DNA from 3 places in the Paenibacillus haidiansis genome. Region 2 is predicted to be linked to each of the others. Evidence: riboswitches for the same ligand, from Rfam matches in the RefSeq annotation. Region 2 holds a riboswitch; each other region holds the start of a gene.
The links. Region 2 has a riboswitch for cyclic di-AMP ahead of V3851_RS09155 (hypothetical protein). Riboswitches for the same ligand answer to the same signal wherever they lie in the genome.
Positions count from the first base shown of each region.

Region 1: linked by a shared signal. The riboswitch ahead of V3851_RS24590 (C40 family peptidase) and the one ahead of V3851_RS09155 (hypothetical protein) in region 2 are both predicted to bind cyclic di-AMP.
Region 3: linked by a shared signal. The riboswitch ahead of V3851_RS22165 (TrkH family potassium uptake protein) and the one ahead of V3851_RS09155 (hypothetical protein) in region 2 are both predicted to bind cyclic di-AMP.

Region 1 covers NZ_JAZHPZ010000021.1:16,922-21,287, reverse strand. Annotated here, with positions in the region: gene V3851_RS24600 (hypothetical protein) at 1-531, shown strand, start outside; cyclic di-AMP (ydaO/yuaA leader) riboswitch at 749-883, shown strand; gene V3851_RS24595 (C40 family peptidase) at 886-1,356, shown strand; cyclic di-AMP (ydaO/yuaA leader) riboswitch at 1,646-1,781, shown strand; gene V3851_RS24590 (C40 family peptidase) at 1,786-2,256, shown strand; gene V3851_RS24585 (GNAT family N-acetyltransferase) at 2,656-3,162, shown strand; gene V3851_RS24580 (c-type cytochrome) at 3,315-3,674, shown strand; gene V3851_RS24575 (4a-hydroxytetrahydrobiopterin dehydratase) at 3,749-4,048, opposite strand; gene V3851_RS24570 (hypothetical protein) at 4,253-4,366, opposite strand, start outside.
Region 2 covers NZ_JAZHPZ010000003.1:444,098-448,463, forward strand. Annotated here, with positions in the region: gene kdpA (potassium-transporting ATPase subunit KdpA) at 1-1,473, opposite strand, end outside; gene kdpF (K(+)-transporting ATPase subunit F) at 1,510-1,587, opposite strand; gene V3851_RS09155 (hypothetical protein) at 1,642-2,058, opposite strand; cyclic di-AMP (ydaO/yuaA leader) riboswitch at 2,175-2,357, opposite strand; cyclic di-AMP (ydaO/yuaA leader) riboswitch at 2,462-2,709, opposite strand; gene V3851_RS09160 (bifunctional 4-hydroxy-2-oxoglutarate aldolase/2-dehydro-3-deoxy-phosphogluconate aldolase) at 2,884-3,534, opposite strand; gene V3851_RS09165 (metal-dependent hydrolase) at 3,657-4,352, shown strand.
Region 3 covers NZ_JAZHPZ010000015.1:110,441-114,806, forward strand. Annotated here, with positions in the region: gene uvrC (excinuclease ABC subunit UvrC) at 1-686, shown strand, start outside; gene V3851_RS22160 (CPBP family intramembrane glutamic endopeptidase) at 652-2,325, opposite strand; cyclic di-AMP (ydaO/yuaA leader) riboswitch at 2,636-2,794, shown strand; gene V3851_RS22165 (TrkH family potassium uptake protein) at 2,864-4,198, shown strand; gene V3851_RS22170 (potassium channel family protein) at 4,212-4,366, shown strand, end outside.

The DNA of each region.
Region 1 (4,366 bases), on a different contig from region 2:
TACGGCCTTAAGCCGTCCGAGGAGCGGGGCTCCGGCCTTCCTTTTTTCCGGGGAATGAAGGAATTTTGGAAGCCCGTCGTACTCTTTTATTTGTTGGAGCTTGCGCTGCTGGCACTGCCTTCCTTCTGGGTCCTCCCGCAGCTCCAGGCCTTGTTGCCCCGGTTGGCCGTACCCGGCAGCCGCCTTGCCCCCGTTCTGATCGGTTGCGGGATTTTGCTGGGCTGGATGGTTTACGCCTGGCTTGTCCGCCAACTGCTGTTGTTCGCCCAGTTCGGGTATCTGTTTAAGGCCGGACTCTGGACCTCACTGCTGCTCAGCTTAAGACATCTTCTGCCGGGCATCGCGATTTCACTCATTCTGGGCGCCACCGGAGCGGGACTGTTCCTCCTGTTCGGCACCGTCTCTTGGATTTGGACCGGACTCTTGGCCCTAATATTACAGCAATCCTATCCTTTTATCCGCAGTCTATGGCAAGTGTGGACGCTAACCTCTCAATACCAGCTATGGTATACCAAAACACAAAAAAGTTAAATTTTTTTCACTTTTATTTTTCCTTGTGCCACAAGGCCTCCGCGCTTTCCGGGGGTCTTTTTGTGCGTTTATCCCTCTCAATCTTGCTAATTAACCATTGCCAAAATATACTTGCCTTTGTTACAATAACAGCAGCACAATTTCAGTAACGATTTTGTTATTATTTTGTCATCATTGGCAGCGTATTATGCCGGGTGTCGAATTTGTAAGAATAAAACGTAAATTACAGCCGAATTCCCTTAACGGGGAACGGGGGAACCACTTTGGGTGAATTGATCTCGCAACGGAGGGATCATAGGGGACCTTCAACCGAATCCTTAAGCTAACCTCGTAGGCATTGGAAGGAGCATATTCTTGAAGAAACAGCTAACCGCAGCGGCAGTAAGCCTTGCAATTGTATTTTCCATCGGAACTGGTAGCGCTTTCGCGGATTCCAAATTGAACAGCGCCATCGAACCGGCTTTGGGTTCCGATTACAAATCGGGCGGAACGACGACTTCAGGCTTTGATTGTTCCGGATTTACGATGTACGTCTTCGCAAAGATCGGCATTGAATTGCCGCATCAATCGGCTTCCCAATACAAAATGGGAACCGAAGTGTCCAAGGATGAATTGATTGCCGGCGACCTGGTGTTCTTCAACACCTCAGGCAAAGGCATTTCCCACGTCGGCATCTACGTCGGCGACGGCGAGTTTGCTCATGCCTCCACCTCCAAGGGTGTAGTCATCAGCAAATTAAGCGAAAAGTATTACGTCGAACGCTATGTCGGCGCCAAGCGGATCATGAGCTCCGACAAATATGATGAAGTTACCAGTGAATCGTAAGGTAACATTTTTGAACGGATAAGCAAGGGCCCGTAGAGATTCTTTAACCAGGATCTCGCGGGTCTTTTTCATTTTATACGGGTGAGGATTAGGAACCCTTTCCTACTAAATAGTTGTGGTGACCGCTTAAAACAGTTCAAATTAACCTATTTAGCAAAAAAGGCCGCAATCGGCTTGCCAATACATGAAGAGGTTTGGTAAAATAACCAAAGTAAATGGTAACAACTTTGTAATTATTATTGTCGTATTTGTAATCATTTTGATCATGTCGTGTTTTTTCGGGTGCAATCAACAAGAACAGCCGAATTCCCGACACCCGGGAAACGGGGGAACCACTTTGGGTGAATTGATCCGTTATCCAAGGATCATAGGGAACCTTCAACCGAATCCTTAAGCTAACCTCGCAGGCCTTGGAAGGAGTTTTATATCTTGAGAAAGACGTTTGCTGCAGCAGCGACGAGTTTGGCCATCCTGTTCACGATGGGAACCGGAAGCGCTTTTGCCGACAGCACATTGGACACCGTAGTTAATTCCGTGATCGGCACGCCTTATAAATACGGAGGCGTCACTACCGCGGGCTTCGATTGTTCCGGATTTACCAGATACGTGTTCCAGAAATTCGGTGTCGACCTCGCCCGTGTATCCACAGCCCAGTACAAGCAGGGCACTCCGGTGGCCAAAAGCCAACTGAGAGAGGGCGACCTGGTATTCTTCAACACTTCCGGCAGCGGCATCTCCCATGTCGGCATTTATGTCGGCGACGGGAAATTCGCCCATGCCTCGTCTTCCAAAGGAATCAATATCGATAATTTGGACAACAGCTACTATAAGACGCGCTATGTAGGGGCAAAAAGAATTCTGAGCAATTGGGGCTATAGCACCTTTGCCGCCGAATCCTGATTACCCCTCAAAGCTGGAGACCCTACACCTTAAAACCCGTTGGACCGTGAGCGATTCTGGCCGGAATCGTCCGCGGTCTTTTTTTTTGCTGCCACTACCCATTTAACGAAGGACCGGTATCAAAGGTTACATGTAGATAAAGATTTATTTTTTTGCTGTCCGTGTTCCACCGCACTCCTACATCCAATCCTCGTTATATCCAAAATTTACCCCGTCCGGAGAAAAGCTAAACGGAAATTTCAGCAAACCCAAGAAATTTTTCTTCCCTTATCCTCTCGGGTTCGTGGGCTTCAAGCCTTTACAAGCAAAGAAATTACGTTTAGAGTGAGGTTAAAAAGAACTTGAGCCAGTCACATTGAATAGCCTATGCATTCCTATCGTTTAAGGAGGCGAAGACAGATGGAAAAAACAATCCCCCCATTCCGGATCGTCCCTATGGAAGAAAGCCACGGCGCGGATATCTGTACCTGGCATTACGATTCTCCGTATGATATTTATAGCTGGCTCCCTTGGGAACAAATGAAAGCGCTCGATGTCGAGTTCGGCAACCCTACCTTAAGAGCCCAGCAGTACGTTTCCTTGCTGAACGAACAGGGCGAACTTGCCGGATTTGCCCAGTACTTTCCCATGGAGGGGGTTACGCGCCTCGGTATTGGCATGCGGCCCGATTTATGCGGCCACGGCTTGGGGAAATCATTTGTGCTCACCATCGTGGAGGAGGCCAGACGGCGGAAACCGCAGGACGTGATCGATCTGGAGGTGCTGACCTGGAATACCCGGGCAATTCGGGCGTACCAAAAGGCCGGCTTCGTCATCACCGATCTGTACGAAAAAATGACGCCCGGCGGCATTTCCAAGCCTTTTTATTGCATGGTTTTTCGGGGTATCCCGACTGCTGCAGAATAACATTCTTCATCCGTCTATGAACAATCACACATTAAACTGCTGTTTTTTGCGTAAATTACAATAAATCATTACTTTTTTTGTCACAAACGCTATGATCGGCCAACATGTTCCGCTATAATGGAGGGGTAGCTTACATAGGAGGGACGATTGGAATGCAGAAGTGGATCATGAGCGGAATACTCGCCGTGGCATGCATCTTCGCAGTCGTGTTAATGTTTACATTGCCCGGCCGGGAACAGGTAGCCCAGGAAGAAAAGCCGCAAATGCCTGAAGTTACATTAAATGCAGAGCAAGCCGAAGCCACAGTCAAAGCGAATTGCATCGCCTGTCACGGGGATCAATTGCAGGGCGGGGCCGGTCCTAATCTGCAAAAAATCGGATCCGAACTGTCGTCCGATCAATTGTACAGCATCATCACCAAAGGCAAAGGGGGCGTCATGCCGTCCTTCAAGGATAAATTGAAGGAAGACGAGATCGCCAACGTGGCCTTGTATCTTTCGGAAAAGAAATAGCGATTGAAGCAAAACACGCCCGCCCGGTACCGATCGAATCGGTCCGGACGGGCGTATTTCCGTTTCTTCGGGAATTAACCGGCCGTGCGGTTTTTCTCGAAAGCCTCATTATATTGCTGCGCTTCCTTGATATCTACGGCCGTTATTCCACCTTCCTCCCAAGAGGTCAAGCGAAGCGTCACCGTTTTATGGTCAATGGTAATAAAAGGGTGGTGATTAAATGCTTCCGAAATAGCTGCCACCTCGTCGACGAACGCAATCCCTTTCATAAAGTTGGAGAAGGTGTATTTCCGGATGATCCAGCGGCCTTCCTCCAGCTCCCAGCCCTCCAGCTTTTCCAAATGCGCTTCTACTTCTTGTGGTGTAAACGGCATTTTTCTTCCTCCCCGTTCTTCAAAACTTCCACTCCTATGTAATTCTGAGGTTAAGCGAATTCAAGACAATCGTTAAAGGTTCGGTTCCGGCATCTGTTTATTCTATTCTTTGATGCGCCATTTCATGCGATACCGCTGACTGTTCTTCCAATATAATATTTTACCATGCCCTATTCAATAATCCAAAAATTTGCGAAACTCCCATCAAATTAGCTTAACCGAAGTCAGCTCTTCCTCTCCAATCAGCACGTTGATCCGGTGACCTTCCGGATCGTAAATAACGACGGCGCTCCCCACCGGAATTACAGGCTCCGTGCC
Region 2 (4,366 bases):
GAAGAGCATGACCAGTCCGGTAGTTATATTCCAGAATGGCGTATTGTCGGCTAATCCTTCAAAGCCGGACCCGTTGTTCGCGGCCGATGAAGTATATTCGTACAGCACCTGGGTTAATCCGTGGAATCCCGGGTTTGTAACCGCGCTGTACCCCAAATCGGTGATCAGACTGACCGCGGTCGGCACCAGAATGATAAACGGGTGGACCAAAATCGCGATCGCAATCAGCTTCATTTCCTTCGCTTCGATCTTGCGCCCCATAAATTCCGGAGTGCGCCCGACCATCAGACCGCAGATAAATACGCCAAGGATGGCATACATGATCATGTTCATTAACCCGACGCCTTTGCCGCCGAAAACGACGTTCAGCATCATTTGCGCCAGCGCGGCGAGCCCGCCGAGCGGCGTCAGCGTATCGTGCATATTGTTGACCGACCCTGTCGTGGCCGCCGTCGTGACCGTTGTAAACAATGAAGAGCCGGCGATGCCGAAACGGACTTCCTTCCCTTCCATGCTTCCCTGCGAGGCGTCGATATCGAGCACTTCCAGCGCCGGGTTCCCCGCTTTTTCGGAGAAGTAAACCGTGGATAGGAAGACCAGGAACAGAATCATCATCGCCGAGAAAATGACCCAGCCTTGTTTTTTGTTCTTGGCGAACAGCCCGAACGTATACGGCAGGGCGGCGCCAAAAACCCACATCGACCATATTTCGACGGCGTTGGTCAGCCCGTTCGGATTCTCAAACGGATGGGCCGAGTTGACGCCGAAAAATCCGCCGCCGTTCGTGCCGAGATGCTTGATCGATTCCAATGAAGCGACCGGCCCCACCGCAATCTTCTGCACAGCGCCTTCCAGCGTTTGCACCGTCAGCGTCGGGTCCAGCGTCTGCGGGACCTGCAGCGCCACGAGTACTAAAGTGACGAGTAAAGCGGCGGGCAGAAAGACGCGAACATGCGCTTTAACCAAATCCTCAAAAAAATTGCCGACCGTGCTCCCCCGCCGGGTCAACCCGCGGATGAAAGCCATCGCCGCGGACAAGCCGGTCGCGGCCGAGGTAAACATCATCATCGTGATGACCGCCATTTGCGAGAAATAGGACAGCGCCGATTCCCCGCTGTAATGCTGCAGGTTCGTATTCGTCATAAAGCTGATGACCGTATTGAACGCCAGCGTCGGCTCCATCGCTTCCATCTTGTTCGAATTCAGCGGCAGAACCTGCTGTATCCGCAAAATCAAATAACTGACCGCGATCAGCGCGAGGTTGGTCGCTATCAGACTGAATCCGTATTTTTTCCAGCTCATTCCTTCGAGGCGTTTGTATCCCGCCACTTTATAAATAAATCGTTCAATTCCGCCGAATATTTTGTCGGTCCGATTCGGTTCTCCTGAAAAAACATAATATAAATAAGTGCCTACCGGCTTCACCAGTAGGACGATCACTCCGATTACTATGAGCATTTGCAAAAAATCCATCGGGATCCCCCTCAAGTATTGGACTAAAAGGTTAAGTCAAAATTTCTCCGGATGAAGCAAGGCATAGACGAGATACAGAAACAAAAACAGTATAACGATGCCGACCACCATCATGGCGTGTTCCCTCTCTTTCCGAAATCATATAGATTTTCAGCATGACAGTTCTCCCTACTCCTCTTCGTTATCCGGAAGGCCGTTCGCCAGAAATCCCACCTCGCCTGTGGCGGAGTGGATGATATAGGTGGCTCCCAGCCCCTTGTATATCATCCGCGGATGGCGGTGCGGCGAAATGACGATTACCGGCCCGGTCGTCCACCGGCGGCATAATTGCAAATACCTGCAGGTCAAAGTCAAGCTCGTTTCAAAAATAAAGGCGCATTTAAACGCATATTCAGGGATCACCCAAGTTTTTTCCTCATCCGTTTTTACCCGGATGATTCCGGTTGCGCCAAGCTTCCCGGCCTGCTGTTCGTCGGCTTTGTTGTTGACCAGAACGACAACCTTCCGCCCACGGGAAACAAGCAGCAGTGCAAAATTCCGGCCGGCCCTGTTCGGAGCGGCCACGAGTATACAATCATCCTCCACGATTCTTCCTCCTTCAATGTGGAGAGCAAGGCGCAAAAAAAGCCGCAGGAAAGGAAGAACCCTTCCAAGCGGCTTCGACGCACGGCAAAATAAGCCGTGGTCAGCTTTATGGCGGTTGCTTCTCTCCTTACGCTTGCGAGGTTAGCTGCCGGATTCGGGCGTGAGAGTCGCCCTACGCCGGAAGACGATAGCCTTCCCGGCGATTCACCCCAATGAAACATCTTGGCCCATATGTTCGGGCCCCTGGTTTCGGTGGTTCCCCCGTTTCCGAAAAACTCGGAATTCAGCGAAAAAATGCTTGTTATTGCAAAAATGTTTCATTTTATTTTCATTTTAGGCAATAAGAAACCACAGAGGCATAGAAGCGCTCTGTGGCCGGTAATGGTTGCGGTCGCAGTCACTCATCCTCTCTCCATCCACGCTTACGAAGTTAGCTGTCGGATTCGGGCGGTGAGAGTCGCCCTACCCGGACGAAAGATCCATGGCTTTCCGTCCGGGATTCACCCCAATTTCGTCCCCGCTTCAACTCTCACATTGAAGAAGTGAACGAAATACACGGCCGCTTATGGTGAAAATGTTCATCCAACCGCAGGCATCGTGTTTGGTGGTTCCCCCGTTTTCCCTTACCGGGAAATTCAGCGATCCAGATGGTGTTTATTTGTTATCATGGATTGAATCATAACTCCGGCCGGAGTTACTGTAAAGTCATACCACCGTCAAAAAGCCGCACCCGATGGCCGATAAATCGAATTCATTGCGCTTTCATGGAATTCGATCTCTTTAAATCGCGATATAGCTCGTTGATACTTTGAATTTCATTTCGCTTTAGGCTGTCACTTCATTATACGATTTTACGGCCCGAACCAAATCCGCCGCATTCTGCACGATCGTCTCGTACCGCCCTTCTCTAACCAGGGCCGGGTTCACCAAGTACCCGCCGAGTCCTACGGCCGTCGCTCCGGCGGACAGAAACTCGCGGATGTTATCCAGACGTACGCCGCCTGTTGCGAGCATAGGGATATGGCTCAGAGAGGCGCGGACCTCCCGCAAATATCCAACCCCCAGCGTCGCCATCGGGAACAGCTTGACGGCCGTCGCTCCCGCCTTCCAGGCCGCGATGATTTCCGTGGGCGTCATCGCCCCGGGAAACACGCCGATGCCCTGCGCAAGCGCGTAATCCACGACTTTCTCGTCGAGGTGAGGAGAAATCAGATACTCTGCCCCCGCTCTGACCGCCTCTTTCGCCGCCCCGAGGTCGAGAACCGTTCCAGCTCCGATCCGCATCCGCTCGCCGAATTTCTCGCGCCAGCTGTAGATCATGTCCAGAGCGCCTTCCGTATTCATTGTAACTTCCGTGAAAACGATACCGCCTCTCGACAGCGCCCCGGCGACGGCATCCCCCCGTTCCTTCGGTACGCCGCGCAAAATGGCGACGATCTTCTCTTCTTTAAGTCGGTCCAATAATGCAGATGTCATACCTTTCCTCCTTGGTACGTGATTATTTTCACTTTCTTTTCAACCCATCAACATATGACTTAAGGAGTCTATACCGATATAATAGAATGGAAACGCATAAATTGCCATAGGAGTGATCATTAATGAAGCTTACTTTTTTGGGACATGCTTCCGTGCACATCGATACCGGCGATGTCAGGCTGATCATCGACCCGTTTCTGACGGGAAATCCGGCGGCCGCGGTTCAAGCCGAAGACATCCGGGCGGATTACATTTTGCTCACCCATGGACATTCCGATCATATCGGCGATGCCGAAGCGATCGCCCGGCGGACCGGGGCTACGATCGTCGCGATCGTGGAGCTGGCCGACTTTTTCGCCGCCAAGGGCCTGAAGACCGTCGGCATGAATTTGGGCGGATCGTTCAATTTCCCGTTCGGCAAATTGACGTTCACCCCCGCGCTGCACAGCTCTTCGGTACAGGTTGACGGAACGAACATCTATCTGGGCGTGGCCGCCGGAATCGTGCTCGACCTTGGCGGGTTCGTCGTATACCATGCCGGGGATACCGCCTTGTTCAGCGATATGAAGCTGATCGGAGACCGCCGCCCGATCGACCTCGCCTTCCTGCCGATCGGCGATTTCTTCACCATGGGGCCCGAAGACGCGCTGACCGCCGCGGAATGGCTCCATCCGAAGCATGTCGTTCCCGTCCATTACAATACTTTCGGCGGCATTGCCCAGAACGGCGACGCCTTTGCCGCCGCGCTGCAAAAATCGGGAATCGTCGGGCATGCGCTTAAACCGGGAGAAAGCCTGGATACGGCCGATTTGAAATAAATAAACGCAAAACT
Region 3 (4,366 bases), on a different contig from region 2:
CCAACCTGGGCCAGGCGATCGGCCTGGAAAGCCTGTCGCGGATCGAGGCGTTCGACAACTCCAACATTCAAGGGGCCAATCCCGTGTCCGCGATGGTCGTGTTCATCGACGGGAAACCGGAGAAGAAGGAGTACCGGAAGTATAAAGTCAAGACCGTCCAAGGTCCGGACGATTACGAAACGATGCGCGAGGTTATCCGCCGCAGATACGAGCGGGTGCTGAAGGAAAATCTGCCGCAGCCCGATCTGATCATCGTCGACGGCGGCAAAGGCCAAATCTCCGCGGCGGTCGACGTTCTGGAGAACGAGCTGGGCTTGTTCATTCCGGTGGGCGGCCTTGTCAAGGACGCCAAGCACCGGACCGCCCAACTGATGGTGGGCGATCCGCCGGAGCCGATCCATTTGCCCCGCGACAGCCAGGAATTCTATTTGCTGCAGCGGATTCAGGACGAGGTGCACCGCTTCGCCATCTCGTTCCACCGCGAGCAGCGCGGCAAATCGATGGTCGCTTCGCGCCTCGATGCCATCCCCGGCATCGGGGAGAAGCGCCGGAAAGCGCTGCTTAAGCATTTCGGCTCGCTGAAAAAAATAAAAGAGGCCTCCGTCGAAGACTTCCGGCCTCTTTCCATTGGCGACAAATTAGCCAAGCAAATTATAGATGCCCTCCGGGAGGAAGAGGAGTCGTGAACAACGGCTCTTCTTTTTTTTGCGGCGGAACGGGCGGCCGTTCCTTCCCCGGAGGATTGAACAGATAGATGACATATGCGACGATCGCCGGCAGCGCGATAAAGAAGATGCCGGCCGCGATATTCAGCGCACCGCCCGTAAACATCACGCTGATCGACATCAGCAGGCTATCGAAGATGACGTGGGCGAACATGACGGTAATAAAGCCGTAGCGCAGGAAAATGAAACTGAACAATAAGCCGATGAACAGCAGCTCGATCGGGCGGGAGATGACCGGGTAGATCGGGTACAGCGTGTGCCCGAACGCCCAGATCAGCGTCGTGATCACGCTGGCCGCAACCGTGCTGCGGAACATTTTCTTCAGCATCGGGATGCCGAACAGCCGGTATACGGCTTCCTCGCCGATCCCCGCCACCCAAGCCAGCAGCGGGAGCAAGGCGGGATAGAGCATATTGTAGGTCGATTGCGAATCGTCCGTGGTGGACCACATATGGATCGTATTTTCCAGCACGAGAAAGATGACCGACTGGACGCCGAGCAGGATAAGCGCCCAAGCGTAGCCGTCCCAAACCGCGGACAGCACATGGCGTCCGTACCCTTGTTCTTTGGCGCGAGGCCACAGAGCAATCCCCTGTTCGCGCCAGAGCCCGTCGCCGCCGACCAGCGAGAAATAAATCGACGCGGCCATGATCAGCGTGACGATGCCTTGGATGAACATGCTAAAGATCAGAATCGGACCGCTGATTCCCTCTTTTTCAAAATAAGGGAGCATATTGATCGCGGAGCCCAAGGAAATAAGGAAATATACCGAAGCCAGGATAATGCCCCGTTTGAACGAAGTATGTATTCTTTTCAGGGCGCTGTACACGATAGCGAGAATGCCGAGCACAAAAGTCATCAGCGCATAACCGACATAAGTGAGCCAATTGGCGATCGTGGTCTGGCGATCGATATAATCCGTATAGCTTTGCGGTATGTCAAAATAACTTTCAACCATGGTAACCCGTCCCCCGTCGTAGGTTACGCCGACTTCCGCCTGAGCTTCGCCGACGGTATAACCGGAGAGCGTAAGCAACAGCCCGTTTGGAACCTCGTCCACGACCATCTCCGTATTTTCGTCGAATCCCAGCGCCGACAGGATCGGATTCGCCTGCTCGAGAATTTGTTCCCAGCTCGAGCTGACGGATAGCTCGTAATCCCCGGTTTTCTCAAAGCCGACCACCTTCCCCGTCGTCATATGAACATCGACCGTCAAGGCGCTTGTCTCCGCGTCCGGATGTTCAAACCGGACCTGGAACACGTCGTAAGGAAACTGTTTGTCGTATTTTTTCAAGAAATCCGCCATCAAATCTTCCCGGGTCAAATACCCGTAAACATCGGAGTCGGTATCGTAGGTAACCAAAGCTTCCCCCAAATCGCCGGCGTAGCCGAGCGCCGTTGCCGCGAATTTGGCGGCGGATTCCCGGGCCTGCTCCTTGGTGATGATCTGAGTCGACTGCTGAACTTGCAATGATTCGGAATCGGTGGTGGGCAGAAGCTGCACCCAGATAAACACGATGAAACCTATCGCGGCGAGGAGCCACAGGGTCCGGGTCTTTGGCCTGCGCCCGTACGGCTCTGGATGTGGGTCGGAATACATGCAAAAACTCCTTTAAACAATATTTTTTTGGCAATACGGTATGATTTTGGTGTATCCATGTCACAGTAAAGATAACACAGGGCGGATTTCTGCGCCAGAGACGAGGGGCTTTTCTTGAAATACCGCAATAACTCCGGCAAACAAAAGCATGGCTTAGAGAAGCGATCACCTTTGCGCTTGTTTCATCCGATTTCAGTTATTATCGATGTTTTTCATCCAAAAATACCTTTGTAGCGGGGGGAAATAAAGCTTATAATCCATTTGACGAAAATGAAATGAAAAATGATGAAATTAAAATAATCGCGATAAATGAATAGTTTGGCCGAATTTCAACCGAAAACGGGGGAACCGATTTTTTGGGGTGAATTTCGCTGATTCGTCCGGCTTCGGCCTGGTGAAGATGCGAATAGGGCAGCCGTGCAAGCCCGAATCCGTCAGCTAACCTCGTAGGCCTTTGCAGCAGGGACCAATCTAAAGGCATTGGATTTCCAGTGCTTTTTTCTTTTTGCTTTTCAAACCGATAATGAGGTGAACAACATTGCTTTCCAAATGGTTCAAATTCTCTCCTCCCCAGGTGTTAGTGCTGGGATTCGCGCTTATTATTCTCGCCGGGGCGCTGCTCCTGATGCTGCCGATTTCGAGCGCCACCGGGGAGTCGCTGCCTTTTGTCGATGCGTTCTTTACGGCTACCTCGGCAACCTGTGTAACCGGACTGGTCGTCGTGGATACGGGAACTTATTTCTCCACCTTCGGACAGGTGGTCATCATGCTGCTGATCCAGATCGGAGGCCTCGGCTTCATGACGATGGCGACGCTGTTTGCCCTAGTATTCAAACGGAGAATCTCGCTCAAGGAGCGCCTGCTGCTGCAGGAAGCAATGAACCAGAATACAATGGAAGGCATCGTTAGGCTGATCAAAAAAGTGCTGATGTATTCCCTCGTCATCGAAAGCTGCGCCGCGCTGCTGTTCGCGATCCGCTGGTCGTTCGACATGCCGTTTGGCCGGGCGCTGTATTTCGGCGTTTTCCATAGTGTCTCCATGTTCAACAACGCGGGCTTCGATTTGTTCGGCGAGTATCGCAGCCTTACGCAGTATGTCAGTGATCCGCTTGTCAATTTTGTGGCGATATTCCTTATTGTTTCGGGCGGGTTGGGCTTTATCGTTCTGTCCGACCTGATCGAATTCCGGAAACGCCGCAAGCTGTCGCTGCATTCCAAAGTGGTGCTGTCGATGACCGCCGCGTTGATCGTGATCGGCGCGCTGGTAATTTTCGTGTTTGAATTCACCAACCCTAAGTCACTTGGCTCACTGGGCTGGTCCGGGAAATTCTGGGGCTCGCTCTTTCAGTCGGTCACGCCGCGGACGGCGGGTGCCAATACGCTGGACATCGGCGGGCTTCGTCAAGCCACGCAGTTCTTCATAATTATTCTGATGTTCATCGGGGCTTCGCCTAGCTCCACCGGGGGCGGGATCAAGACGACGACATTTACCATTCTGGTCGGGGCGGTGATCTCCATGATCCGCGGACGCACGGACCTGGTGCTTTTCCGTTACCGGTTTGCCCAGGAAAGAATTTTCAAAGCGGTCACGATCACGATGCTCGCTTTGTTTCTGGTCGTTGCCGTCGCGATGGTGCTGTCCACGACGGAGGATGCCAGCTTCCTCAGCATCCTGTTCGAAACGACGTCCGCCTTCGGCACGGTGGGGCTGTCCATGGGGCTTACGGGTAAGCTCACCGTCCTGGGGAAAATCATTATCAGCTTCACCATGTTTGCCGGACGGCTCGGTCCCTTGACGCTCGCTTATGCGCTTGGGCCGAAGAAGGGTAAAGAATTGTATAGACATCCCGAAGGCAAAATGATTATAGGATAAGGGGAAAAGAAAGATGAAAACACAGCAGTTTGTAGTGATCGGATTGGGGCGGTTCGGCTCCAGTCTGGCGCTTGAGCTGATGAACCTCGGTTATGAGGTGCTTGGCGTGGATCGCAATGAAGAAGTGGTCGACGAATGGAGCGATCGGCTCACCCATGCCGTGGTGGC